2 regions of the Gilliamella sp. X-23 genome follow, and region 2 is predicted to be linked to the other one. Evidence: riboswitches for the same ligand, from Rfam matches in the RefSeq annotation. Region 2 holds a riboswitch; the other holds the start of a gene.
The links. A riboswitch is a leader RNA that binds a small molecule or an ion and turns the genes downstream of it on or off. The one in region 2 is predicted to bind preQ1.
Positions count from the first base shown of each region.

Region 1: it holds a riboswitch for preQ1, as region 2 does, so the genes downstream of both, queD (6-carboxytetrahydropterin synthase QueD) here and queF (preQ(1) synthase) in region 2, are expected to answer to the same signal.

Region 1 covers NZ_JBXSQG010000009.1:85,333-100,635, reverse strand. Annotated here, with positions in the region: gene clpB (ATP-dependent chaperone ClpB) at 1-1,173, opposite strand, end outside; PreQ1 riboswitch class I at 1,460-1,505, shown strand; gene queD (6-carboxytetrahydropterin synthase QueD) at 1,509-1,937, shown strand; gene ACYH9I_RS07595 (7-carboxy-7-deazaguanine synthase QueE) at 1,934-2,548, shown strand; gene argS (arginine--tRNA ligase) at 3,035-4,768, shown strand; gene pbpC (penicillin-binding protein 1C) at 4,845-7,184, shown strand; gene ACYH9I_RS07580 (putative quinol monooxygenase) at 7,236-7,526, opposite strand; gene ACYH9I_RS07575 (amidohydrolase family protein) at 7,985-9,001, shown strand; gene ACYH9I_RS07570 (hypothetical protein) at 9,146-10,534, opposite strand; gene rluB (23S rRNA pseudouridine(2605) synthase RluB) at 10,801-11,793, opposite strand; gene ACYH9I_RS07560 (L-threonylcarbamoyladenylate synthase) at 11,875-12,495, opposite strand; gene rnm (RNase RNM) at 12,587-13,471, opposite strand; gene rraB (ribonuclease E inhibitor RraB) at 13,491-13,886, shown strand; gene kdsA (3-deoxy-8-phosphooctulonate synthase) at 14,094-14,948, opposite strand; gene prmC (peptide chain release factor N(5)-glutamine methyltransferase) at 14,969-15,303, opposite strand, start outside.
Region 2 covers NZ_JBXSQG010000003.1:100,591-115,893, forward strand. Annotated here, with positions in the region: gene glnE (bifunctional [glutamate--ammonia ligase]-adenylyl-L-tyrosine phosphorylase/[glutamate--ammonia-ligase] adenylyltransferase) at 1-744, opposite strand, end outside; gene ACYH9I_RS03155 (CYTH domain-containing protein) at 836-1,780, opposite strand; gene ACYH9I_RS03160 (hypothetical protein) at 2,516-4,210, opposite strand; gene ACYH9I_RS03165 (hypothetical protein) at 4,585-6,072, opposite strand; gene ACYH9I_RS03170 (7-cyano-7-deazaguanine/7-aminomethyl-7-deazaguanine transporter) at 6,523-7,209, opposite strand; gene queC (7-cyano-7-deazaguanine synthase QueC) at 7,256-7,912, opposite strand; gene queF (preQ(1) synthase) at 7,942-8,415, opposite strand; PreQ1 riboswitch class I at 8,419-8,463, opposite strand; gene ACYH9I_RS03185 (DUF1090 domain-containing protein) at 8,620-9,048, opposite strand; gene coaA (type I pantothenate kinase) at 9,067-10,002, opposite strand; gene yihI (Der GTPase-activating protein YihI) at 10,173-10,667, shown strand; gene hemN (oxygen-independent coproporphyrinogen III oxidase) at 10,990-12,360, shown strand; gene ACYH9I_RS03205 (hypothetical protein) at 12,558-13,367, shown strand; gene rsmC (16S rRNA (guanine(1207)-N(2))-methyltransferase RsmC) at 13,482-14,522, opposite strand; gene ACYH9I_RS03215 (DNA polymerase III subunit psi) at 14,611-15,018, shown strand; gene rimI (ribosomal protein S18-alanine N-acetyltransferase) at 14,987-15,303, shown strand, end outside.

The DNA of each region.
Region 1 (15,303 bases), on a different contig from region 2:
AATTGCTTTATCAGGCAACATACGATCAGAAATATAACGATGCGATAGCGTTGCCGCCGCCACAATTGCTGGATCGGTAATTTGTACATGATGATGCAGTTCATAACGTTCTTTTAATCCACGCAAAATGGCAATAGTATCTTCAACTGTTGGCTCGGCAACATAGACTTTTTGGAAACGACGCTCTAACGCCGGATCTTTTTCGATATACTGACGATATTCATCAAGTGTTGTTGCGCCCACGCAGTGCAATTCTCCACGCGCTAATGCAGGTTTTAGCATATTACCGGCATCCATTGCACCATCGCTTTTACCTGCACCAACCATGGTATGGATTTCGTCGATGAATAATATAATGCGACCTTCTTCTTTTGCTAAGTCTTTAAGCACGGCTTTTAATCGTTCTTCAAATTCACCACGATATTTAGCGCCGGCAATTAACGCACCCATGTCTAATGATAAAACACGTTTATTACGCAATCCTTCAGGTACTTCGCGGTTAACAATACGTTGAGCCAAACCTTCAACAATGGCGGTTTTACCCACACCTGGTTCACCAATTAATACCGGATTATTTTTAGTACGGCGTTGTAATACCTGAATTGTTCGGCGAATTTCTTCATCACGACCAATAACAGGATCAAGTTTACCTTGTTCTGCCCGTTGAGTTAAATCAATGGTATATTTTTTAAGAGCACCACGTTGATCTTCTGCATTAGGATCGTTCACGTTATCGCTACCTCTTACTTGATTGACTGCTTGGCTAAATTTGTCTTTATTGACACCCGATCTTTTAAGAATATCACTTAAGCTACCTTTGTCTTCTAAAGCAGCTAATATAAAGAGTTCTGATGATATATAACTATCGCCATTTTTTTGGGATAATTTGTCGCATAGATTTAATACGCGAATAAACTCTTGCGATGGCATAACATCCCCACCCACACCTTGAACTTGGGGTAATCGATCAATAGCTTGCGTTAATTCTTGTTGCAAAATAGCAATATTTGCACCAGCAGTAGTCAATAATGGTGTTATACTGCTACCTTCTTGATTAAGCATGGCTGATAGGACATGCACAGGCTCTATATATTGATTGTCTTTACCCAATGCAATAGACTGCGCACTAGCTAAAGCTTGTTGAAACTTGTTTGTTAATTTATCTAACCTCATAGTATTTATCTCCTGAGCAATAGATTTGGATTCAATGCTTAACACATTCAACCCATTTGCATGTGATCTAAATGTGTGTTGCAATCTAAATTTCAAGAGCAAATCCAGAATATTTTTTATAAAATTTATACAGCAAGATCAGCAAGTATTTAAAGCTTCACTAGCGTCAAAAATAAAGGTCACCGCAATTCAATCAATTACCACTCAATGTTGTTTTAAATAAAACTTGCAAGATGACAACTCAGCTTTTATCTATTATATTAGCGCCTTTATTTTGTTAGGTTCGCTAACCGTGGTTCGTAATCCATCCCACGTAAAAAAACTAGGAATATAAAATGTTTAAAATAGCTAAAGAGTTTCAATTTGACGCCTGTCATATGCTAGATGGGCACAATAAAAAGTGTCACAATCTGCACGGTCATACTTATCGTTTATTAGTCGAAATTAGCGGTGACCTTATCGATAATGGTTCAAGTCAAGACATGGTCATGGATTATGCTGATCTAAAAATGATTGTTAAACAGCATATTATTGATCCACTGGATCACGCTTATCTTTACAACCAAAATAACCCAAATGAGCGCCGTATCGCCACATTACTACAAGAAATGGAGCGCAAAATCTTTGCCTTTCCATGCCGAACTACTGCCGAAGGAATGAGCAAATTTATCTTTGATCGCCTGTCGCAATATTTGCCTGTGTCGATGATCAAATTATGGGAAACACCAACTTCGTATTGTGAATATCATCGGAGCCCAATATGATCGAATTTCGCATCGTTGAAATCTTCGAGTCTTTACAGGGCGAAGGTTATAATACAGGCATGCCTGCTGTTTTTATCCGTTTTGCTGGGTGCAATTTAAATTGTGCTTGGTGTGATACTAATTTCCGCCAATTTACCCGGTTTACGTTAGATACACTGCTTGCTAAAGTGAGTGAATATAACAGCAAAAACATTATCATTACTGGCGGCGAACCCACTATGGTTAAAGCATTACCTCAATTGCTTGTACCATTAAAAAATGCGGGTTATTTTATTGCCATTGAAAGTAATGGACTTGGCAAAGTTGATCCGCTTATAGATTATATAGCTCTTAGCCCTAAGTTTTGTTATCAGTCACGCTATCAAAAAATAGCACAACCTACTGCCAATGAAGTGCGGATTGTTGCCGAAAATCATGCTGATTTTATCCCTTTTTGCCAATATATCGAAACTCAAATTCACGCCAAACGCTATTACCTTTCACCGTGCGAAAAAGATGGTGCGTTTAATATGTTTGAAACCATTGAACTATTGGGGAAAATCAACAAAGACCGCTTGGATAATAAATGGCTTTTGAGTGTACAAAGCCATAAGTTTGCCAATATTGATTAGTCTTTTAAATTGAAGGAAACGGTTTTGGTGGTGTTTTTTGACTAAAAACCACCAAATAAAAACTTAAATAAAATCAATACTTTTTCTGACCGATTTTTGATGAAAAATAACCTACTCTTTTTGTTTTGGTGGGTAGAATGGTTTGGCTATGGGGAGGGCGAACGTTTGTTGTTTGGATGTTCAAAATAGTTATAATGAGCACGTCTTCGTTAGGAAATTATGACAAATTCTATAACTCAGATATGGTCGATAGAGTTATTTAATCACTAAAACTACAAACGCGCAAAATTTCTACACTAATTACATACTATTAACCAAAACAACTCTCCCAAATTTCAGATAAAACCGTCAGAAAACATATTGATTTAATTTAATTTTTTTATTTTGTTTTTAAATAAAAAAAATATCCCATCACATCCAATCAGTGACAATTCGTCACTTTCTCGGTATGATATTAGCCATTTTAGAAAATAGATTAGGTTTAGTGTGAATATTCAACAATTATTAACGCAACGTGTTTCGCAAGCGATGATTATGGCAGGTGCAGATAAAAACTGCGACGCTCTAATTAAGCAATCAGCTAAAGTGCAATTTGGCGATTATCAAGCAAATGGCATTATGTCTGTAGCCAAAAAACTCGGAATGCCGCCTCGGGAGCTTGCTCAAGCGGTTTTACAACATTTAGATATTGACGATATCGCCGAAAAAGTTGAAATTGCAGGTCCAGGCTTTATCAATATCTTTTTAAAAAATAGCTGGATTGCTAAGCAAAATGAAGTTGCTTTAGGTAGTAATAAACTCAATATTACTTTACCAACCAAGCCACAAACCATTGTGGTTGACTATTCTGCACCTAATGTCGCCAAAGAGATGCATGTCGGGCACTTGCGTTCAACCATTATTGGTGATGCTAGCGTTCGCGTTTTATCGTTTTTAGGGCATAACGTTATTCGTGCTAACCATGTTGGTGATTGGGGAACGCAATTTGGGATGTTAATTGCCTATCTTGAAAAGATACAAAATGAGCATGCCAATGATATGGATCTTTCAGATTTAGAGTCATTCTACCGTGCTGCTAAAAAACACTATGACGAAGACGAAGTGTTTGCCGAAAAAGCCCGTAATTATGTAGTAAAACTACAAGGCGGTGATGAGTATTGTCGCGATATGTGGCGTAAGTTGGTTGATATTACCATGACGCAAAATATTGTCACTTATAAACGTTTAAATGTTACGTTATCGCTTGAAGACACCATGGGCGAAAGCATCTATAACAGTATGCTACCGGGAATTGTTGCCGATTTAAAACAAAAAGGGCTAGCCGTTGAAAGCGAAGGCGCGATTGTTGTGTTTTTAGATGAGTATAAAAACAAAGAAGGGGAGCCGATGGGTGTTATCATCCAAAAACGGGATGGTGGTTATCTTTACGCTACAACCGATATTGCTTGCGCAAAATACCGTTACGAAACGTTACACGCTGATCGTATTCTTTATTATACTGACTCTCGCCAACATCAGCATTTGGAGCAAGTTTGGACAATTATTCATAAAGCCAAGTATGTGCCAGAATCATTAAAACTTGAGCACCATATGTTTGGCATGATGCTAGGTAAAGATGGTAAACCGTTTAAAACACGTTCTGGTGATACTGTTAAATTAAATGATTTGCTAGACGAGGCTTGTGAACGTGCGACAACATTAATTCGTAGCAAAAATCCTGACTTAACAGAAAGTGAGCTTGCCGAAATCGTCGATGCAGTGGCTATTGGTGCAGTTAAATATGCCGATCTTTCCAAAAACCGTACCACCGATTATGTTTTTGATTGGGATAATATGTTGTCATTTGAAGGCAATACCGCACCTTATTTACAATATGCTTATACCCGTGTGTTATCAATATTTAAAAAATCAAATATTGCCGAAGACAGCTTAACAGGTAATATTAGTTTAGAAACCGATAAAGAGCGTGCCTTAGCAACTCGTTTAATTCAATTTGACGAAACAATTTCAACCGTAGCAAGGGAAGGTACGCCGCATGTACTTTGTGCTTATCTTTATGAAATCGCGACGCTGTTTTCAAGTTTTTATGAAAACTGCCCTATTTTAACAGCCGACAGCGAAAGCTTGAAGCAAAGCCGCTTGAAATTGGCTTGTTTAACAGCGAAAACACTGAAAATTGGTCTTGATATGTTAGGTATTAAGACGGTTGAAAAAATGTAAGTAAACTGCCACCGATGTGAATGCATGGGTGGCAGTTTTTGCTAACATGCCTAGCATTTTGGACTATTAACTAAATATGATCAGGTTTATTGTTCGTCATCAAAATAAGTTAATGGCTTTGTTGCTGTTATTTATTACAATTTTTGCTATTCGTTTATATCCACATCCCCCACTTTCAGAATCACTAAGCTTTTCAAAGCGCTATTATGATGACAGTGACCAGTTAATTCGCATGACATTAGCCAATGATGATCGTTATCGTTTATGGACGCCTTTAGAAGATATTTCGCCCGATATTGTTAATGGCTTGTTACTGCACGAAGATCAGTGGTTTTATTATCATATTGGTGTTAATCCATTTAGTTTGATGCGCGCTTTTGGCGCAACTTATTTGACTGGAGGCAATCGTCAAGGCGCATCCACAATCACCATGCAACTGGCACGCATGCATTGGCGGTTAAATACTAGAACTATTGGTGGTAAATTGCATCAAATAGCTAGAGCAATTCAGTTAGAACTGATGTATTCCAAGCATGATATTTTAGAGGCTTATTTAAATTATGCTCCTTTTGGACGCAATATTGAAAGCGTTGGCGCCGCATCATTTATTTACTTTAATAAACCACCTGCGCAAGTTAATTTGCCCGAAGCATTAACGCTGGTGGTTTTACCTCAATCCCCAACCTATCGGGTTGATCGTAAAACAGGATTTGCAGGTAAAGCATTAGTTAAAGCAAGAAATCAATTATTTGATCGTTGGCAAGAAAAATATCATGTTGATAGCCATATTGCGGCGCTTTTTTCGCAAAAGTTGGTTTTACGTCAACCAGAACAAGTGCCCTTTGTGGCGCCCCATTTTGTGAATCAAATCATTCACCAGAAAAACGACCAAACCCAAGAAGTCAAAACCACATTAGACAGCAATCTGCAAAAAATCATCCATCGTCAAGTCAACGCGTTTATCGAGCGCAATCGTTTGAAAGGCATAAATAATGCCTCTGTGATTTTGGTTGATACCCAAACAATGAAGGTTAAAGCGCTGATCGGATCGGCTAATTATTTTGATAATTCAATTCAAGGTCAAGTAAACGGTACACTTGCCAAACGTTCACCCGGCTCTACGCTTAAACCGTTTATTTATGCGCTTGGCATTGATCAAGGTGTTTTGCATCCCCGTACCATTTTAAAAGATGTAGCAACCGATTTTGGTTCATACACCCCCGAAAATTTTGATCGCAACTTTCGTGGCCCTATTTCGGCTACCGATGCGTTAATTCATAGCCGTAATATTCCTGCGGTATGGGTTGCATCAAAATTGAATAATCCCACTTTTTACCAGTTTTTAGTCAACGCCCATATCCAAAAGCTCGCCGATGAAGCGCATTATGGCTTGTCTTTAGTGTTGGGGGGCGGTGAAGTGAGCCAGCAAGAATTAGTCGGCTTATATGCCATGCTAGCTAATGAGGGACGCTGGCAACCACTACAATTTACCGAATCAGAAACACTTCCCGAACCGGAAAAGTTGTTAAGCCCACAAGCGGCATTTATGACTATCGATATGTTAAAACAAAATACCCGTCCACAAGATGTGCTGAGCAAAATGCAAAAAAATGTAGTCCCTGTTGCTTGGAAGACGGGTACTTCATGGGGCTTTCGTGATGCTTGGACTGCAGGGACTTTTGGACACTATGCTATGGTGGTTTGGCTTGGCAATTTTGATGGTAGTGGTAATAATGCCTTTGTAGGTGTCGATGCTGCCACACCACTCTTTTTCAATATCGTTGATAGCATTAATGCTTATTATCCTAACGTGCGTTCCCCTAATCGCCCATTACCACCAAATTTAAAACGCATTGATATTTGTCTAACCAGTGGCAATTTACTGACCCAATGGTGTAAAGCAAAAGGTAAAACGTGGTTTATTCCTGGGGTTTCTCCTATTAATCCTGATACTATTTTCAGACCTGTTATGGTCGATAATCAAACAGGTAAAGCGGTTTGTCCACCTTATGATTTAACGACATCTCACTTAGCTGTTTTTGAATATTGGCCGTCCGATTTATCCGCTATTTTTGCTAAAGCAGGTATCCCGAAAAAAGTGCCACCCTCAACAAAACATTGCCGTTCATCACAAAATTATGTAGGTGAACCACCCAAAATAACTTCACCACTCAAAAATGTGGTTTATCAATTTAGAACAACAAAACAAAAAAATGAACAAATTAGTTTTACCGCTAATAGTGATGGCGATGTTAAAACACTTTATTGGTTTGTCAATGACAGTTTTATTGGGCAAACCGATCCCCGAAAGGCAATTAGCTGGATCCCAACACAAAGCGGAACGTTCAAAATATTAGTGCTTGATGACTTGGGGCGAAGTGATTCACGAAGTGTAAAAATCGAACTCTTTGATTAATAAACATGATAGTTAACCTTAAGTCACTAACTATCATAATCAACTTTTAAGCTACATGATTTGTTTAACTATATTAATTTCTAACCCATCAACGTGATCTTTAGCAAAGTTGGCAAATTCGACAAAATGAGGCGTTGTATTGTGAAAATCAATGGCCTGTTGTGAAGCCCATGTTTCGATCACAACAAAAATATTAGGGTTATCAATACTTTGATTAAGTTCATAGCGCACGCAACCTGCTTCGGCTCTACTACCTGCGACTAATCGTTTAAATATTGGTTGAAATGCATCATAAAATTCTGGTTTAACGGTGATTGTGGCAACGATATTTAATTGGCTCATGTTAACTATCCTATATTTCAAAATAATTGGTTAGCACAGTATACGCTTGGTATTACGAATAATCCAAAGCAGAATAATGAGATAAATAATCTCATTTTTGTGACGCTCAATTATTATTATTAAATAACAAGTTATCATTTAATTTTTTATTTTATGGATAATTTGTATTTATTGAACGCTTTTTTGTTAGTAGAAAATCTAAAAAATAATACTTTAACCATTTCATTTATTTATATATTTTATCAATTATAGTACTTGCTATTAAAAATATTTTGGTTAGAATTTCTGCAATTTTTAATCGATAAGGTATAAGCGCAATGAACACTTGTAAATCAATAATCCTAATCACTAAAATTATTGATATTACTTTTATCCTCCTTTTTGGGGGATTTTTTTTGCCTATTGCGCTCGATTTTATCCACTTTATTTAAAATGATTGCATTGTAGAGGCACACATTATGATTGAACATAAAAACATGTTATTAACCACAAGAGACCAAAGTTTAAAAGCCTATTTAATGAATAAAATTAAACAAAATGGCGGATGGGTTAATGCTCATATGCATGCCGATCGTGCTTTTACTATTTCGGTTGATAGTTTTGATGTCTATCAAAAACAGACCTTAATTGAAAAATGGGATACATTAGATAAAGTCAAAGCATCAATGAGCGAAGATGATTACTATCGCCATTTTAGTATGGCGGTTGAACGGATGATTGAGCAAGGGGTGAGTGCAATGGGATCGTTTGTTGATATTGACCCTATCGCTCAAGAACGGGCAATTAGAGGGGCGTTAAGAGCACGCGAAACCTATAAAAATGACATCACTATAAAATTAGTCAATCAGACACTTAAAGGCGTTATCGATAAAGAAGCTCGTTATTGGTTCGATAAAGGCGCTGATTTAGTTGATATTATTGGTGGTTTACCACGTCGTGATGAGCGCGATCATGGTGAAGGAATGGGACTGAAACATCTTGATGTGCTAATGCAAACAGGTAAATCATTAGGAAAAATGGTGCATGTACATGTTGACCAGTTTAATTCTCAAGATGAGATCGAAACGGAACAGCTTACCGATAAAACCCTTGAACATGGTATGCATGGTCGCGTTGTTGCTATTCATAGCATTTCGATCACAGCCCACAGTTTAGAATATCGCCAAAAACTCTATAAAAAAATGAAAGAAGCAAAAATGATGGTAATTGCCTGCCCATTTGCTTGGATCGATAGCCCACGCCGTGAAGAACAAGGCCCTACTCGTAACTCACTCACCCCCGTAGATGAACTAGCTGCTGCTGGTATTCCTGTTGCTATTGGTACTGATAACGTGAGTGACTATATGTTACCATTTTCAACTGGTAATATGTGGGAAGAACTTAAATTGTTAGTGACCGGATGTCGTTATACTGATTTAGATAATGTAATTAATGTAGCAACAAAAAATGGACGAATGGTGCTTGGGCTTGAATAGTTAATCATCTATCTTAAATAAAAATCCCACAAACAATAAATAATGTTGTTTGTGGGATTTTATTTTTGCTGTGCATATAAATATTATGCACACTGATGAGATTAGATTATCTTTTGTAAAAATTAAAATATAAACTTTAATTAGTTATAAATATGAAAGATCTCTAATAATATCGTCAAACCGTGATTTTAGTTCGGTTAATTGCTGTTCTTTTGCTGCTTGAAGCAAGCTATCTTTAGTTTTCAACACTCCTTCACTATGGTTGCGCAAATTAGAGGGCACATTACCAGAATAGATATAATCATGTTTTGCCGATGTTTGAACAATGTCAAATTTTTTATTGTAACTATAAGCACCATGGACATCAATTTCAGTGGTCAAGGTTAATTTATTGCTATGCGTCACCGTTTTTAAATTAAATTGCTGATCTTTGTAGGTTTTAACTTGCTTTTTATTGCCGTTTTCGTCAGACACTTCAACAAATTTATCAAAGACTTGTTCGGTTTTGGTTTCATTGTTAACGGATTCTCCAAGATCAGAAAATTCAACATTTGTCGTAATGCGGATTGTGACATCTGCCTGACTTGGTTGATAAGCAATGAATTCTATAAAGTCCTTACTTAATATATCTAATACAAAAGATTTTAATTCTAAAGAATTATAATAAACTTTAATTTTTCCTTTTTTTGTATAATTATTTGCTTGTGAATCTGCATCGCGAAAAGATCCGTATTGACGATAAGTAGAAGCTGCCGAGGCGTAATATTTAGCAATTTCACGAAATTGATAACGATGCGTTGCAGTCTTTGCAAGTTGTTGTGCTTGTTCATAAGCATTTTCTGCTTGTTGAGTACAGTATTTTCTATCATTATCAATAGAAAGTTTATCACTATCTTTGTACTTGCCAAGCGGTTTATATACCTCCGAGGCATTACTAAATGCATCCGCAGCAGCTTTATAATTACCTTGCTGTTCGAACATTTTTCCTTGATCATAATACTCTTTAGCCGCAAGTTGCATATATTTTTTATTGGCATTTTTGTACAAGCTTTCAATATTTTTATAGTTATATTGCTCAAGCCCTTTTCCATATAAATCGGCTCTTATTCTGTAACTTTCACTGTCGGTGCCAGTGATTGAATTACCATAATTGTAGTACTCTTTAGCAATAGTCTGTTGTAATTGAGTCACGTCATATTTGTTATCGAAAAAACTGATTTCTTGGCTATAAAAACGATCGGTTAATCGCATTTTCATGGCTAATAGGTTTTCGTAGCATTTTATTCGTGTGGCATAATCCGAGTTATTGGTGTTTAAAAGGCTTGTTTCGTAATGTTGCATGACATTACTAACTATATTTTGCAGTCGTTGTATATCTTGTTTTCCAAATTCTGTAGGGCCTTTGTCCTCAATGCTGTCGCCCAATAGGTTGATACTTTCTAAATATTTTCCTTCTTTATAAGCATCTTCTGCTGTACGTGTATGGCAAGCAGTTAATAAAAACATAAAAAAAACAGCTATGATTATACGCATAATTTTCCTTTCAATTCATTTTAGTTTTGTGCTCGTTCATCTATTTATTATGATGAAAACTGTTTTAATTGAGCTTAATTAATAAGCTGGTTGATGAGTTTATTATAAATTATCTCTAATTTATTAACTTTTTTTGCTAAAGTTGAGCCAAAAATTAATCATCTCTTTTATTTGATGAGTGATGTTATTTTGAGTATAAAAAGAGATAAATTATGCGTTATACAAATACCCTTAAATAAGTTTTTTATTTAAGGGTGCCATGAAGATTATTTTCGAGTTGCTTTTTGGCGAGTGTTTTTAGAATGCTGATTAAATTTAATACGTTTAGGTCTTACTACTCGTTTGTCAGAAGGCGAACTTGTTGTAAAGCTTTTGGCTTCTGGTGGTAAACCAACTAGTTCACGTAAGTAATTGACTGAGTCAATACCCAGTTCCATCCAAGTTCCACGCGATAATCCTTTGGGTAAAGTGATATTACCATAACGAATACGCAATAATCGGCTAACTTGCACCTCGATTGCTTCCCACATACGGCGCACTTCGCGATTACGTCCTTCAGTTATCACAACATTAAACCATTGGTTAAGCCCATCTCCGCCTTGCACTTTTATTGATTGAAATGAGGCTGGACCATCTTCTAGTTGTATTCCTTTACGAAGCTGATTAATCTGCTGATCAGTCACATTACCAAATACACGCACAGCATATTCGCGCTCAATTTCGTGCCTTGGATGCATTAAACGATTAGCTAATTCACCATCCGTCGTAAATAATAATAAACCAGAAGTATTAATATCAAGCCTGCCAATATTTACCCAACGAGCATTTTTTAATCTAGGCAAACGTTCAAAAACTGTAGCCCGACCTTGTGGATCATGACGAGAGCAAATTTCACCTTCTGGTTTGTAATAAGCAAGCACACGACAAATTTCTTTTTCTTTGCTTCTAAGTTGAACCAAATGTCCGTTGATACGTATTTTAGGGTTTGCATTCACATCTACGCGATCACCTAAAGTGGTAATTTTACCGTCTACACTGATTTTACCGGCTATAATCATGGCTTCAATTTCGCGGCGTGATCCATTGCCTAAATTGGCTAAAACTTTTTGTAGTTTTTCAGTATTATCATATGTCGAAGTTTTGCGTGTCACATTTGGTGTACTTGGTGCTTTCGTTTTTTCATAAGATTGACTTTCTTTAGCTTTAATACTATTTATCTTTTTGCTTCGTTGTGGGAATGCAGATTTGCTATTTTTCATATTATCCTCGCTGTTACCTTCTCAGGTATCATTTTTCTCTTCACTTTATTGTCTGAATGTTGGCAATAAAAAAACGGTCATTTATTCGAATGGTTTAGTGTCTCCACTTCCTTGACGAATAATTTCTGGATAGTCATTTGTTAAATCAATTACGGTGGTGGGTTGCTCACCTATATAGCCTCCGTGCACAATCGCATCAAGCTGATGACCAATTTTATCTTCTATTTCGTCGGGATCGGATTGCGCTTGATCATCATTAGGTAAAATTAACGTTGCAGTCATTAATGGTTGCCCTAATAATTCAAGCAATGCTAAATCAATTTTATTATCTGGAATACGTAGCCCAATGGTTTTACGCTTTTCGTTCATTAATCGACGGGGTACGTCTTTACTGGCTTGTAAAATAAACACATATTTGCCTGGTGTATTATTTTTTAATAATCGAAAAGTCGTGTTATCAACAAAAGCATAGCAAGATAGCTCTGAAAGGTCACGACACATTAAGGTAAAATTGTGATTTTTATCCAGCTGACGAATTTGGCAGATGCGATCAACGCCATGTTTGTTATCCAGTAAGCAACCCAACGAATACCCAGAATCAGTCGGAAAAGCGATAACGCCACCGTCATTTAATATTTTAACAACTTGATCTAATAATCGCGTTTGAGGATTATCTGGGTGGATATAAAAAGTTTTGCTCATAATTTTCTTCTATATCAATTTTTAGTGTTGAGTTGAATACCATCAATATTTGGGTAAAACATAAATATAAGGCCATTTAATACTAATTTATTTAGCATTGCCAATTATGCCAAATTGGTGTAACACTACCTGGTAATGGCGTTGTTTTACCTAAATCTAAATAATTAACTAAATCATGAAAATCTGAACCTTGCGATGCTAACATGTCAAATTCATTGGCTAATTTAGCTAATCGATGTAAATCATCTTGCGTTTGCCTGCTTTGCGAAACCTCAATTGCATCGCCACCACAAGCTTTAAATTCACTCAATAATGATTTTAATTTTGTTAAGGTTAGATCATAACGACTTGGATGTGCAAGCACCGCTTGCCCTCCTGCCATGTGAATCGCATTAACCGCATCAGTAATGCTGCACCATGTTGCAGGCACATAAGCATAACCACCTTTACCTAGGTACTTTTTAAATGCGCGTTTGATGTCCTTAACATAGCCGTTAGCAACTAAAAATCTTGCAAAATGAGCACGTGAAACAATGTCACCTTTAGCAAATTGTTGTGCTTGTTGATAAGCATTTTCAATACTAACCTTTGCCAATTTTTGGCTTATTGCCAACGCCCGATTAATTCTGCCTTGCTCTTGCGATGATAACAAGTTCAATAATTGAGTATGCTTAATATCAATATTTAATCCCACAATATGAATTTCGTTATTCTTCCAAGCCGTAGATATTTCAACACCGCAAACTAATTTAACAGGCAAATTTTCATTAGCAATTGTTTGTTGAGCTTCAGGTAAGCCTTTAACGGTGTCATGATCGGTAATGGCCAAAAGATCAACTTGGTTATCCACTGCCCTTTTGACAAGATCGCTCGGCGTTAAAACACCATCCGATGCTGTAGTATGAGAATGTAAATCAACAATCACTTTTTTCTCGAAAATTATTTTTAAACGTGTAATATACCACACAATTTGCATGACCACTAAAAGGTATATTATGAAAGATCAAATTCTTCTTGCTCAGCAAGACACTAGCGCTATTATCGAAGAACTATTAGAAGATGGTAGCGATCCTCATGCGCTTTATATCATTGAACACCACGTTTCATCACAAAATTTTGATAAATTAGAAAAAGTAGCAGTAGAAGCCTATAAATTAGGTTATGAAGCAACCGATCCCGATGAAGATGTCGATGATGCAGGCAACGTTGTTATCGCTTTTGATATCGTTACAGAAAGTCCGCTTAAAGCTGAATTAATTAATGCGCAAATTGCAGAAATAATCAAGCTTACTACCCAATTTGGCGTTAATTATGATGGTTGGGGTACTTATTTTGAAGATGGAAGTGATGATGACTTTGATGAAGTTGAACTTATGGAGACACTTCATTAAATATTATTAATTCTCTTTCTGATGTTTTATTCTTATCAAGTAAACGGATAAAAATATTTTATTTTCAACCTAAAGTTATTTCAGTTCTTCTATGCTGTTAGCATTTTTTTAGTTTGCTGATATAAAAAGAGAAATGGTTCACATTTCTCTTTTTGTTAATATCTTTATTTACAATAAAACCAAATAACTTTTAAGAAACTTTTAAAGTTAATTTTCAGTATCAATTTCATCAAAGCTTTTTACTAGCTCATCAATGGCTTTCATCTGTTTTAAGAAAGGTTCAAGTTTATCAAGTGGTAATGCTGATGGGCCATCGCATTTTGCATGGTTCGGATCTGGATGTGATTCTAAAAATAACCCAGCTATACCAATAGCCATACCAGATCGCGCAAGTTCAGTCACTTGACCACGACGCCCTCCAGATGCGGCACCCATTGGATCACGACACTGCAAGGCATGAGTAACATCAAAAATAACTGGTGAACCTTTGCTTGCTTTTTTCATAATGTTAAAGCCAAGCATATCAACCACTAAGTTGTCATAACCAAAACAACTGCCCCGATCGCAAAGAATGATTTGATCATTGCCTGCTTCTTCAAATTTCTCAACAATATTACCCATTTGCCCAGGACTGACAAATTGAGGTTTTTTGACATTAATAACTGCGCCGGTTTTTGCCATTGCAACAACGAGATCAGTTTGCCTTGCTAAAAAGGCCGGTAATTGAATCACATCAACCACATCAGCAACGGGTTGACATTGCGCTTCGGTATGGACATCGGTAATAATTTTAATGCCAAACTGTTGTTTAAGCTCTTGGAAGATTTTAAGCCCTTCTTCTAAGCCAGGTCCACGATAAGAATGGATTGATGAGCGGTTCGCTTTATCAAAAGACGCTTTAAAAATATAAGGAATATTCAGTTTATTGGTAACGGTGACATAATGCTCACAGATTTTCATTGCTAAATCACGAGACTCAAGTACATTCATACCACCAAATAGTACAAAGGGTAGATCATTAGCGACAGTAATATCGCCAACGTTTACTTTTTTTTGCTGCATCATAAATAAAATTTTCCTAGTTAAGGTTTGAACCAGCGACCAAGTGTGACTCGATCATTACCACTATAGTCGGTGAAAGTTTCAACTAATTGAAATCCGTGTTGTTTAAAAATGGTTTGCACTGCTTCACCTTGTTTCCAACCGTGTTCTATTAGTAACCAACCATATTGGTGTAAATGCTTAGTTGCACCTTTTACAATTAGTTTAATATCAGCTAAACCACCATCTTCAGAAACTAGTGCACTTCTTGGCTCATAACGCACATCACCTTGTGATAAGTGGATATCTGTTAGCTCAATGTAAGGAGGATTACTGACAATCATTGAAAACTTGCGGTTTTTTATTGGTTTATACC
Region 2 (15,303 bases):
ATAATAATCCTCCATGGCAGAAAAGCTAAGCACCAAAGGCCCACCATCGCCAAGCGGACGCAAGCGCATATCAACACGATAGACAAAGCCATCTTCAGTGATCTGATCAAGCGATTTAATTAAGCGTTGACCTAATCGAGTAAAAAAGACAGCATTATCAAGCTCCCGCCGACCGCCTTGGGTTTGCCCATGCTCGGGATAAGTAAAAATCAAGTCAATATCGGACGAAAAGTTCAGCTCCCCGCCACCTAATTTCCCCATACCTAAAATCAGTAAAGGTTGTGCTTGGCCTTGAGCATTGCAAGGGGTTCCCCACTCTTTGCAACTAAGTTGATACAACCAATTACGCGCAGTGACAATGATCACTTCGGCCAATTCGGTCAGTTGCAATAAAATCTGCTCATCATTGCTTATTCTAGCCAATTGTGACCACGCAAGGCGCACCAGCATAAAATGTCGAAATAACCGCAGTTTTTTCATAAAAATAGCTTCATCGGTCACATCTGCCAATTGCGCATCTAACCAAGATTGATAAAATGGCCTTTCATCTGCTTGCGGTGGATTTTGTACTATGTCAGCAAACCAGTTAGGGAATCGGTTAAAAGCATCAACCAAAAAATCACTCTGCACCAAAATATCAAGGTGAGCTTGCACTTGAGCTAGATTGCATTGTTGAAGTTGAGTGGTGACTTTTTGCTTTTGTTGTTCAAACAAAGAAGAAAACGACGAGTTAAATTCTGACATAGGCAAGCTCTCTTAGAAATTAGTACTCTAAATAGCATCAGCAAAACAAGGTTATATTATAAATGACTTTTGCTACTGATATAGTTATTCCTTACAAATAATGCATACTGGCTATCAGCATCAATTTTAATTTGGTATTTATCTCACTAAAAGCAAACGCTTTTATTGAACTAATAGATAATAATGCCGTTTGCCATTGGGCAAATTCCGGTTCGTGAGATAGTGGTTTATTGGTTAACTCATCATTTACCTGATTTAATGTTTGCAGGTAGTATGCTAAATCATCCACTTCTAACGCATATTCTTCGTTTTGTTGCCAAAACTCGAGCAACTCAGCTAAATCACATTGGCTTGAAAGCACATAAACGCATTTTTTAGGTGCCAGATTGTTCAGTAATCGATAACCTCTAGAAGCTTTACTTTGTGAAAATAGATGCAAATTAAATCGAGTTAGCTCAATAGCAAAATTTAGTAAATCTTGTTTATTACCTTGTTTGATTTCCAGTTCAACTTCTTTAATGAGGATAGACTGATTATTTGAGCTGATTTGCCCTTGATCTAACGCAACTTCAATTTCGCTATTGGCAAACGAAATTAACCACGCTTGTCGTTCAAAATCGGTGGTAAAGAGAGGTTGTAAATCCCGTTGTAGTAGAGCAACATCACAGCCATTTGGTAATGCATGGCAAGGCAATACGGTTAAATCGGGGACAGAATCAGGTAAATCAACATTAAATTCTGCACGCTCATGCAACCCCGCAATCGATTTTTTGTCACGTTTTAATGTGATTTCAAAACGTTTCACTAAACCATCATCACTCCCCCTTACGCGAAGTCCACAACCATGATTACGTAAATAATGATCGTTGGTGTCATAATAAGTATTGGTTAAATTTAGCTTTGTAAAACTTCGTTTTGTTGATGATATTGCCGAAAATTCGGCTTTGTCACAATCTAACCATTGTTCTAAAAAAGATTTAAAACTAGCTATATCGCTGGTATTGATTTCAAACTTTAATTCGATTTCGTTACTCATTGTTCTGTTTTATATTGGTTATTTTGCTATATCATATATTGAATAATTTAAGAAATATACTTAAACATGCATTAAGTGTGGGGGGATAGATGTTTGTGGTTTTGTTGATTTGTTGTATGTCGGCGTTTTGCTTAGGTTACATAAGCGGTTGATTTTCTTTAAAAACACAAAAAAACAAAAACTTCAATAAAATCAATACCTTTCCTGACCACTTTTTGGATGTAATTACATTGCTTTTTAACAAAAAACAATTCACCAAAAAACACTTAAGATTATGTTATTTGTCTTATTCCGGCGTCAGAATGTGTCGACAACAGAGCGAGGCTATTCTCCGTCTGGAACGACAAATTTGTCTGGAACAAATTTGAACATCTGAGCAAAGCGAAGATGGCCTCGAAGAGGCGAGTATCAGGATGATACGAGTAATCATAGCCGGTACGCACCGGCGTCGGGCAGCCGTAGGCCACATTCTGTAGCCAAAGCGCGGGATTGCTAAGGGAATTCGCTCTAATTCCCTTAGCTCGGACGTGGTCACTGCAGCTATTTTGTTCACCCAAGGTCAAAACGTCCGAAACCTTGCTGTACTATAAATAGACCACAAATTTAAACCGCAACAGCGCAACCCTAAGGAAAAATGCTCCCAACTTACACGGGGCTTTATTCTTTGTTAGATTATCCTCTATTTACACCATAACCGCCCCCGCTGCCCAAGGATTAAGGGCTAAGAAATAAAAACTAAGGTGCGGTGCAAACAGCATAGTAGCTGAAGCTAGCCCTGAGCCCGTTAACGGCGCCGCTGTCCGAGTAGACATTGAAGCCATTACCACCTGAGGCATCGCCCGTCCAGTAGCTGCCGGGGACGAAGTCAGCATCAGCGTAGATACCCATGCTGCCCCACTCCGTGAAAAAACCAGCACCTATGTGACGTTGGTAAATATTATTACTAGACGACGGCGTGGCACCTACTACGCCTTGACAATATGAACCTGAATTAAAACCAGAACAAGTCGCATTAGTTAAATCCCTAACCTCTGACAAACGATACCCCAAACTTCTACACCAAGAGGATTGGTTAGACTGATTACGCACACTAACACCACGATGGACGAACCACTGCTTTAACACAAATCCATACCTCACCTCATTACCTCGACTATCTCTACCGACTAACTCAAACGTCTGTGGCAAAGATGGCACAATCAATGGATTAGGAGTAGCTGACTGTAACTGAGAGCTATCCGCCCTAGGACCGCTTAACGTTACCCGTGTTACATAACTGGATTTATCTCTAATCCATTCATCGGCTTGTAGAATATTTCCATGTGGGTCTGTGAATGCACCAGAACGCGGCTTTGTCCAACTTACCGTTGCTCTTATACTACCATTCGTGACAACACACCACGTCAACTGACTTCCACCTACTCCACCTATGTCTAAATCAAAATACAACCCATCAGCCCCCGTTGTCGAAAAGTTTCGGTTGTAAGATGATGGACTTGTTGACTGAACTAAAAAACCCTTAACGGGACTCCATATGTTAGCTGGACCTGCGTAGCGAGGATTATCATTAGAAACGATGTCAGTAGTACCACCCATTAACAAATTCGGCCTTGCGTAACAAACACGAGCAACAGTGTTATACGGATTGATATAATAATCCACCGTAGCTCCACCGAAATTACTACTCCTTGGCACCCCATACAGGGTAGTTAAACTTCCCCCTGTACTTACTAACCTTACCCTATAAGGAGCATTACATATATCCAATGCATCACTACGATTAACCGTATTCCCATCCTTATCCGTAAACGATACCGATATACTCCCTGTAGCAGTAATACCACTTGTACCCTGTCCATCCCCATCATCATCCCCCCAATAATTATACCTAGTGATTAAATCACTTAAATTCACTGAACTAGTTGATGATGGGACTATCATATCTATATCATCCAGAGTATTCCCTGCATAAGGCAATCTTATTGGATTTGATACACTTGATGTATTAGTAGACGGCGTGATGACTTGACCATCCTGCAACCTTATAGACAACAAACTATCCGTTGATGTGCTCCTTGTTCGACCACCGTCGAACGTTAAATACGGCGCAGTACCCTCTATTTCCTTTGATGTATTTGCCGTCAATGCCATAGAACACTGCGAATACGACAATAAGAGCAGCAACGCAAAGAACAACGGCAATTTAGGTAATCTAAATAATTTAAGTAAGTCTGGTAATTTAGATAGAAAAGATAAGTGTCTCGGCCTTGGCGATAACTCTGCCGATAAACACGGCGACTTCGCTAAGTGCAATGATTTTGATAATTTAGGTGATAAAAATAAGAACTGAGTCTGATTTAGGCTACAGTGAAATTGAAAAAGATTTAGGGCGTAGGTTTGGCATGCCAGATGCCAGATGCCAGATGCCATGCATGGTAGCGCATTTCGATTATCCTGTCAAGTAATTTTTTGTTTTATTTAAATTTTTTAAAACTGACTGCTTAACTGGTGAGCTCTCTCTTGTTTTGAAAGAGATTGAATTATAACCGGTTGATTAATAATGCGCTAGTTTTTTTGTTAAATGTTTGTAAAGTTTTGTTAAGAACAAGGTTGAGCTTTTGTTAGCATTTTTTGGGAAATGGGTTTAGTTATTAGGAATCGATAGCACTGTTGTGGTAGTTAATCACAACAGTGCCACTCCAACTAACTGGCTTGAGGCTTAACATTGGGGGGCTTGGTTCTTTGGTTGATTGATCTCTATTTACACATAAACACCCCACAGTCCAAGGATTAAGAACTAAACACTAAGGTACGGTGCAAAAAGCATAGCCTCCTCCGGAAATATTGTACTGATTCACATAACCTTCTCTGCGAATATATAAGTGGACTGTATTTGATATTGCATCACTGGTCCAGATGTCACCACGACCAAAACCAGCAGCATCACCGTAATAGGATACATCGCTCCACTCACTTAAAAACCCAGCGCCTATTCGACGCTGGTAATATAGAGTGCCTGACGACGGTGTGGAGCCATCTATACCTCCTACACATGGAAAATAAGAATTATGTATACCACATTTCGCATTGCTTAAATCCCTTATTTGCGAAAAACGATACCCTAAACTACTACACCAAGTTGTTTGCTCAGGAACAGTAGTATATTTCTCTCCCCGATGGACAAACCACTGCTTCAACTCAAATCCATATTTAACGACCACATTACCATTACTATCCCTCCCCTCCAACTCAAATACCTGTGGCAAAGATGGAACTATAAGTTGACTAGGATTACTTGATTGTATTTTAGCACTATCCGCCCTAGGACCATGTAACGTTACCCGCGTTACATTTTGGGATTTATCAGTAATCCAATCATCGTATGTAGTGTAACCCGAGCACCATCGGCATGGGATGGTGAATGAGTCTGAACGAGGTCTTACCCAACTCACCGTTGCTGTTATATCAGTACCATTGGTGACCGTAGACCAAGTTAGTTGACTTGCATCGGCTCCACCAACATCTAAATCAAAATACAATCCATCAGCACCCGTAGTGGGGAAATTGAGACTATAAGACGATGGATTAATTGACTGCGTTAAAAAACCATTAGCAGGATCCCATATGTTAGATGGACCAGCAAAGCGGGGGTTATCGCCATAGGAATTAGTGCCACCAAATACCAAACGTGGCCTTGCATAACAAACTTTAGGCTGTTGTGAATTCGGATTGATATGATATGATACCGTACTTCCACTAAAAGTACTTCTATTTGGTACACCATACTCTGTAGCTAAACTACCATCTGTACTACTTAATGTTACTTTATAAGGTGCCTTACAAATATTTAATGTATCATTACGACTAATGGCTTTACCGTTTTTATCCGTAAACGATACTGATATACTCCCCGTTGCAGTAACACCATTAGCTCCCAGTCTATCTCCATCATCATCTCCCCAATTACCTTGAGTTACCAAGCTACTTATACTCACAGAGTTGGTTGATGGTGGGACTATCATTTCAATATTAGCAAGAGTATCACCTGCATTAGGTAAATGAATTGGCGTCATCACTGAGTTATTATTTTGTGGAGTGAGAACTTGACCGTCCGATAACTTAATACTTAATAAATCATCAGTTGTAGTTAATTTAGTGACGCCACCATCAAGCGTCAAATACGGCGCAGAGCCATTAATAACCTGTGAAGTCCGAGACAACAACGCCTGTGAACTCACTGAATATGGCAATAACAACAATGGTGCAAAAACTATGGCTGATTTGGATAACAAGTTGGAAATCGACGGCAATTTTGGTGATTTCGCTAGATTTGATGATAAAAAGCAAAATGGAGTTTGTTTTTGATTACGCTGAAACTTAAATAGATTTAAGGTATAGCACTGCCAATGCCTGTTATAATGATAGCACACAATATCCGACCTCCTGTTAATTTGTGTTTTATTTTTATAGTTGTTCGTTTTTTTAATGAGCTGTATTTTGCTAAAAAATCATCAAAATTATAGCTAACTAAATACTAAAGCGCCAATTTTTGGCAAAATTTCCTAAAAACCTAGCGCAGGATGCAGAATGAAGCCTTCGGCTGCCCGACGCCGGATAAAAGGCTATATTAACCTTTGGATGTTGTGAGATATTGGTGTGTTTTTTCAGTATTAAACATAAAACTCATCTAAAAATAATAAATGAGTTTATGTTTATTTAGGTAAGTAACTAAAATTTAGATTTTAATGATTAATTGTTTTGGGCGCTGAAACTAATTTTTTTAGAATAAAATTTAAAATCACTCCATAAAGAGGCAAAAAGAATAATCCACAAATCAGAATTTTAAAGCTATAGTCCATTAACGAAATTTCGGTCCAATGATTTGCCATAAATTCATCGCTACTTTGATAAAATGCGATAGCAAAAAAGACAATAGTATCAATACCATTACCAAAGATTGCTGATGCTGTTGGTGCAACCCACCATGATTTATTTTTTCTTAAATAGTTAAAAACAGTGATATCCATCAATTGCCCAACCAGATAAGCGGCAAAACTCGCTAGCGCTATTCGAAATACAAAGCTATTAAATTCAGTCAATGCCGACAAGCCAACCCAATGTGTCTCAAAAAATAATACCGAAATAAGGTATGAAAATAGCAATGCGGGGATCATCACCACAAAAATGATCTTTCTTGCCAAACTTGCACCATAAATTCGAATGGTCAAATCGGTGGTTAAAAAGATAAACGGAAAAGTGAAAGCCCCCCATGTGGTGTGAAAACCAAAAATATCAAATGGGATTTGGACTAAATAATTGCTTGAAGCAATAACTAAAATATGGAAAAAAGCCAACCAGTAAAGCGCTTTTTGCTGTTGCCCACGGGTAAAGTTTTTTTCTATCGATTCGAAATGATTCTTTAAGTACATCTTTTTTCCTTTTTAATGGGGTGAGAGAACCCAGTTATTAATAAATCTATCTAGCCCTAGCCATATATTCTTGCAAGCCCTTATCGCGCAGCAAACAGCTAGGACACTTGCCACATCCCCCTTCAACCCCGTAATAACAGGTGTGGGTATGTTGTTGGACATAATCAAGATAGCCCAGTTTATCGGCTATTTCCCATGTTTGTGCTTTGGTCAAATACATCAGTGGTGTAATAAGATTAAACGCATAATCCATGGCTAAATTCATCGATACATTCATTGATTTAATAAAGATATCACGACAATCTGGATAACCACTAAAGTCGGTTTCACAAACTCCAATAATAATGTCAGAAATGCCCTGCTGCTTGGCATGGCATCCAGCTAATAGTAAAAAGAGCATATTACGCCCATCCACAAAGGTATTAGGATAATCGCCATCTTGAGCTGCTTTAATTTCTTGTGAGTCGTCGATGAGCGCATTATTCGTGGTTTGTTTGATAACTGATGTATCAATGACAGTTTGCTTTATACCTAAATCTTTAGCGATCCATTTGGCTTTTTCAAGCTCAATGGCATGACGTTGACCATAATGAAAGCTGATTGCCTGAACATTTTCACGTCCATAATCGGCAATGGCTTGCAGTAAGCAGGTAGTTGAATCTTGCCCGCCAGAAAATATAACGAGTGCTTTACGAGTTTGCATTAACGGTTCCTGTTTGGATGGATTATAAATTAGCGATTATCCACTTTTTCTGGATACATATCGTGATTAGCTAATCGATTTGCCGCAACTTGTTGCCAATGGGTACCTGATTTGCCATAGTTGGCATAAGGATCAATCGAAATACCACCGCGTGGTGTAAATTTGCCCCAAACTTCAATATATTTAGGATCCATTAATTTAATTAGATCTTTCATGATGATATTAATACAATCTTCGTGATAATCACCATGATTACGAAAGCTAAATAAATAAAGCTTTAGCGATTTACTTTCAACCATTTTGATATTGGGTATGTACGAAATATAAATCGTTGCAAAATCAGGCTGACCAGTGATAGGGCAAAGGCTAGTAAACTCTGGGCAATTAAATTTAACAAAATAGTCGTTATTCGGATGTTTATTATCGAACGTTTCGAGTATTTCAGGACAATAGGTTGTAGGATAGCGAACAGACTGATCGCCTAGTAGTGTAATTTTATTCATGATGTTTCCTTAGTTTTTTAGCGTGGGAGGTTTACGAACCACGTAACAAGCCGCACACCATACTCTTTTTAAATATAAAAGTCTAGTGTGACAAAGAATACAAAATATCAAACTAACCTCATCAACAGTAACTATTGATGGGGTTAATGATAAAAACATAGTGGAAAGGCAATCGACGCGGGTGAATAATCTACTTGTTACCGCTTATCTTAATTTTAATTCTTGATAAAATTTAGCTAATTCAGTTTTTGCTTCATTGAGTTCTTGTTCGGCCTCGGATAATTTTGCTTGTTGTTTGGCAATTTTGTGTTCATCACCTTTTGTTTTTGCCTGATTTAATTCTTGGGTTCTTTTGACAACTTTATCTGTCTTTTCTTGAATTTTTTTATTATATTTTTCTTCTAACTTATCATTTGAACAATAATTATTGACATCATGTAATGCCTTTTCAAGCCCTTGAACTTGATGAGAGTTATTATTTTTTTTAGCATAATCAATCTGTGATTCAATATTTTGTTTTTTGCTTTCACACGTTAATCCTTCAGAATGTTCTGAAGCATAAGCGCCAAGCGAAAATAAACCCACAAAAGTAATAATGGTTACTTTAGTTATTACTTGAATTACTGACTTCATATCAATCCCCCCTTTACCTTATTTTCTTAACTGAACCAAATCCACTTTATGATCTTTACCTTTAGTCAGGATTAAACTCGCCCTTTCTCTTGTAGGTAAGATGTTTTCAACCAAATTTAATTCATTAATTTCATGCCAAAGGCGATTAGCAATGTTGACGGCCTCTTGTTCTGGCAGTTTTGAGTAGTGGTTAAAGTAAGAGTTGGGATCACTAAATGCACCAGCTCTAAATTTTAAAAAGCGGTTCACATACCAATCATGTAATAACGAAACCTCGGCATCAACATAAATGGAAAAATCGACATAATCAGAAACAAAAACACGGTTATTTGCTTGCGGATAATTCAAGGTGCTTTGTAGTACATTTAATCCTTCAAGAATCAAAATATCTGGACTATCAATCACCATTTCTTCACCTTCGACAATATCATAAACCAGATGAGAATACACCGGTGCTTTAACGTTAGCTTGTCCTGACTTTATATCCGCAACAAAATTGATCAGTTTTTTAATATCATATGATTGTGGAAAGCCTTTTTTGTTCATTATTCCACGTTCTTCAAGGCATTTATTGGGGTATAAAAATCCATCGGTTGTCACTAAAGCTACTTTACGATGCTCTGGCCAACGCGTTAACAATGCCTGCAATACCCTTGCTGTTGTGCTTTTGCCTACTGCAACGCTACCGGCAATACCGATAATATAAGGGATTTTGTGACTTTTGCCTAAAAACTTAGAAAGTACCGCCTGCCGGCTAAAGCTATTACTAATATAATAATTAAGTAACCTTGATAAAGGTAAATAGATGTCACTGACTTCATCCATCGATAAGTCTTCATTAATGCCTTGTAAAGAAGTTAACTCGTCAGGGGTTAACGTCATCGGTACAGCATTACGCAAACTTGCCCATTCTTGACGGTTAAATTGCATATAAGGGCTCAAATGATTTTTCATTTTATTTTGTTCTCTAATTCGATCTGACAAATTTATTGGGCTCAGATTATACATAAATCTCTTTTTTTACAATCTTAAATTAGCATGGCTGCTTCATCATAGCTATATTTAAGACTTACTGATAAAATACGCTGGTTAAATGATTAACCCTAATATTAAACAGAGATTGTATGTTAAAGAATAAATCGAAACAAAAAACTAAAAAAAGCCGTCAAGAGATTAATGAAGAGTCTCGTGAGCTAAAGCGCAAACGTAAGCACAAAGGCTTACCAAGTGGCTCTCGCTTTAATAATCAAGATAATAACAAAAATAAAAATTCGACAAGCAAAAGCAAAGATCCACGCATTGGCAGTAAAAAACCGATTTCATTAGTTGTTGAAAGTGCTAGCAATGCAATAAAACCCGTTAAACAACCAAAACCGGCTAAAACAGTTTTATCGCCACAACAAGAATTAGAACAATTAGAAAACGATCCAAAATTAGATATGTTACTGGATCTAGTCGAGCAAAATGCCAAACTCACTAAAGATCAACAAACTTATCTTGATAGCAAATTAAATCGTATTGATGAGTTGATGCAAGAGCTGGGTTATACTGATGATGATTTCGAAGATGAAGACGAAAAGAAAGAAGATATCGTTAGTTTATTAAAACGAAACTCATAAGAGACAACTGTCATTAGTACTTATGAGTATCTTCTCAATGCAAGCAGAAATACGATCCTAATCATTTAATTTCTGCTCATAATTTAAAATTAAAAACTATTATTTTTTATAAAATCTATTAATAACTTAAAAAGCGAGCGAATCATAATGCCAATATTAATTATGTTAAGTTTATATTTTGGGTTATTAATCTGCACATTGTTATATTTAAATAAAACTAATCGAATTAAAATTAAAACAAAAATCAGAAACCAACAAAAACAACCATTAAAAATTCACAAAAATAACAACATTAAACACAGCCCTAAACGGAAGCAAAAGCATGACTGATATGCAATTATGGGATCAGGCGTTAATTGAAAAATATAACTATTCTGGTCCAAGATATACCTCTTACCCTACTGCACTTGAATTTAATGAAAATTTTAATGAGCAAGATTTTTTATCGGCAGCAGCACGTTACACAACAAAGCCATTATCGCTTTATGTGCATATTCCGTTTTGCCATAAGCTTTGTTATTTTTGCGGTTGTAATAAACTCATTACTCGCCAAACGCAAAAAGTCACCAAATACTTAGATATTTTAGATATTGAAATTGCCAAGCGTGCCAAATTGTTTAACAATCGAACAGTAACCCAAATGCACTGGGGTGGCGGTACGCCGACTTTTTTAACTGATGATGAAATCACTCGACTAATAACTTCGCTAAAAAAGCATTTCAATTTTGCCGATAACGCTGAACTTTCGATCGAAATCGATCCGCGAGAAATTACCCCACAAACTATTGATCATTTAGCTCACGTTGGATTTAATCGTTTAAGCATGGGAATTCAAGATTTTAATCATGAAATTCAAAATCTAATTAATCGCGAGCAAGATGAAACATTAATACGTTCTCTTATTAATCAAGCTCGCAAAAATAATTTTGACTCAATTAGTTTAGATCTCATTTATGGCTTACCGAAACAAACAGTTACTAGTTTTACCGAAACGCTCAACAAAGTGATTGATATCTCGCCCGATCGTTTAAGTGTATTTAATTACGCCCACTTGCCGAGCCGTTTTGCAGCACAACGTAAAATTAAAGATGCTGATTTACCTAATGCTAATCAAAAATTACAGATTTTATACACAAGTATTCAAAAACTAACCGAAGCGGGATATCAATTTATCGGCATGGATCATTTTGCCAAACCTACTGATGAATTAGCGATTGCTCAACAAGAAAATCAGCTACACCGTAATTTTCAGGGTTACACAACGCAAGGAGATGCGGATTTACTTGGGCTGGGTGTGTCAGCCATTAGTATGTTAGGTGATAGTTATGCGCAAAACCAAAAAGATCTTAGAGCTTATCAAAGTCAAGTTGAACAAAAAGGTCATGGGTTATGGAAAGGATTTAATTTAAATCAAGATGATATCATTCGTCGAGATGTAATCAAGCAGCTTATTTGCCACTTTTATTTAGATAAAAAAGCAATAGAAGAACAATTTCATATCCAGTTCGATAACTATTTTGCTGAAGACTTAAAATTACTCGCCCCATTGCAACAAGATGGATTAGTCACAGTAAATGACAAGATAATTAAAGTTCAACCTAAAGGGCATTTATTGATACGCAATATTTGCATGTGCTTTGATATTTATATGCGAAAAATGGCAAGGCAGCAACAGTTTTCCAGAGTTATTTAATTTGATATCGTTTTTCAAATTACTGAAACAACGCGAGTGATTCCTATAAAATAAATATTATGATAAGATTTTGTCCAAATTAATAAAAGAAAGTAATAACTTGTTAATTTATTGTGTTATTAAAGGTTAGCCTTTAATAACACAATTTTATTCTTTAAACATGAAATTTTATTTTTAATAAGGAGTATATTTATAAAATGGGATTGACGAATAAATTAGTGGAAGTATTTCCAACTCGCCCTTTAAAAGTTATGAAACTAAAGCAAGAAGGCTCATTCCATCAAATAAGAAGAATAAGTGCAGCAATAATTTTATTTGTGTTAGCTGTGTTTATAGGCATAAGAAATTATCCTGGATTAATTGATGATTATAAAATATCACGGAATCCAGTTGTGGTTAACTATGACGTAGAAGGAACATGTCGTGCAAAACGTTCGGTTGATAACTGTTCAGTGAAAATTACCACTGATACAGGACAAGTTATTGAGCGTGATTATACTTTCATTGGAGGGAAAAAAGGAAATTATCAAGTTGTAACTATAGCTTCGGCCGATGATCCATCTCTAGTAACAATCGATTTAGCTATTGAGAATATGCGAACTGTATTTGTGGCTACTACTGGTCTTATTCTTTTGTTGTTGTTGGTTACATGGATGAGTTTAGGATGTTTCTTAAGAACACATAAAATGACAAAAGTTATCAAGGAAATTAACGGGCAAAAATTAACACCTGTTATTGTGCCAGTTAAATTAGTTTCTTATGGTAAAACAGTAACAGCTTTATATCGTGCAAACAATGCACAAGGAATAAATGCTAAATATGCAGCCAATTTTAATAAAGACTCAAACGGTGGACCAATCATTATAGGTGATAGGATTAGAAATAAATGTAATGTGTTGGCCGTAGTCGGAGAAAGCAACTCTGTTCCTATTCTTCTTGATCAAGAATTTACGCGCTGTGATTTTACCTATAATGAAATGCAGGCATTAAAAGAAGCTCTCTCTTAATCCAGATATGATATCAAGAATAGTGAAATCAGTTTAAGTTTAAATATTTAAATTTTATACATAGGGCGATAACATCGCCCTATTTTTTTAAACAAAATAAACAAACTGCACTTATTAATGGCTTGCTAGATAAACCTTAAATTTTGTCGTTTGGGCAATCACTTCAACGCTTTTGAATGTTTCATCTAAAATGGTTTGATACGGTAAAAATGAATTTGCCACAATGCACAAATAGCCATTTAATTTTAGGTGTTTTTTCGCTTCTTTGATTAACGTATTAACGGCCGTGTAATCAGTCTGTTTACCGTCATGAAAAGGTGGATTCGAAACAATAAGATGATATTTATCATTTAGATTTGAAAAAACGTCACTCGCTACAACTGTGGCATTAACATGATTACGGTTTAACGTGGCTTTACTTGATTCAATTGCTGCACTGCTTACATCAGATAACGTTAATGTAATATCAGGATATAATTTACCTAGCACCGTGGATAAGATGCCTGAACCACACCCCACATCTAATACATTACCTTTAATAATATCAGTACGATCCATCAATGCATTTAAGAGTAATTCACTACCGGTATCTAACCCTTTTTGGCTAAAAACACCGGGTAAACTTTTGATTTCAATATTTTGATTTTCAATAGTTAAATGATAACTTAACCACCACTCATCAAGATCAAAGGCCAAACGGCTATCCGCCTGAAAATGATATAGGCCACAACGCCTTGCACTATCGATTTTTTGAATTGTCCCAAAATCACTCAATAAAGCTTCCACGCTTTTTACACCTGTTCTATTTTCACCAATGATAAAAATATCACTGCCTTTTGGCATATTATGCAATAAATAAGAGAGTTGAAACTGCGCTTCGCTTTTTGTTTTTGGCCAATAGTAAATTAGCGTATCCATACCGGCATAGAGTTCTGCTTCTGGCAATAATGAAAAATAAGTATTCTTGCCACGAGCACTATTTTTTAAACGCAAATAAGTATGAAATTGCGTGCAATGAATCTTAACTTGATTTGCTGACATGATAGCGGGATAACTGTCTTGAATATCACCAACGATGATCACATTTTTATCGTTAAATAATGTTTGATGACGTTCAAGTACTTGACTTGCTGGCGTAAAAGCAGATGTTGCCATATTTCCTCAATGAAAAACCTTTATAAATTGATGCGTTGATTATACAATTAACTATCTTTAATCTCTAATAAAAAACAGTAAGTCAATAATGACACAACAAGATTGGTACCTCAAGCAGTGTAATATAACGCAATATGTTTTGCGCAACACAAATGTCTTTAAAGGCGAAATCGCTACCCATATCAGCGATAATATCCGGCTAATTGTCGTTGCCAAAGAGCAGCCAACCCAAAAAATCTATCTGGATATATTAAATGCGATCCGTCTTACTCAAGATCAGGTGCTAGTATTAACACCATCTCAACTTATTGTATCTGCCAGTGATATTAAAACGGTAATTTGGTTTATCGATATAACGCCTGAAGAATCTTGGCAAAACCCATTAACGATTCAAACCACTAGCTTAGATCAACTTGCAAAAACACCACAACAAAAACGCCTACTTTGGCAACAGTTATGTCAATATGAAAACTATTTCCATCCTAACCGAACATGATTTAGCAAAAGCTTTTGAATTAGAACAAATCTGTCACGCCATTCCTTGGTCAAAACAGACGTTCTTTTCAAACCAAGGTGATTGCTACTTAAATTTTAAAATAGCTATTGATGACCAAATCGTGGGGTTTTGCATCTGCCAACAAGTTGCTGATGAAGCAAATCTATTTAATATTGCCATACACCCCAATTTTAGAAAACAGGGGCTAGCAAAGGCTTTGCTCAACCATTTGATAGACAGGTTAATAACCATAAAATCGCCCTGCCCTATTTCAACGCTTTGGCT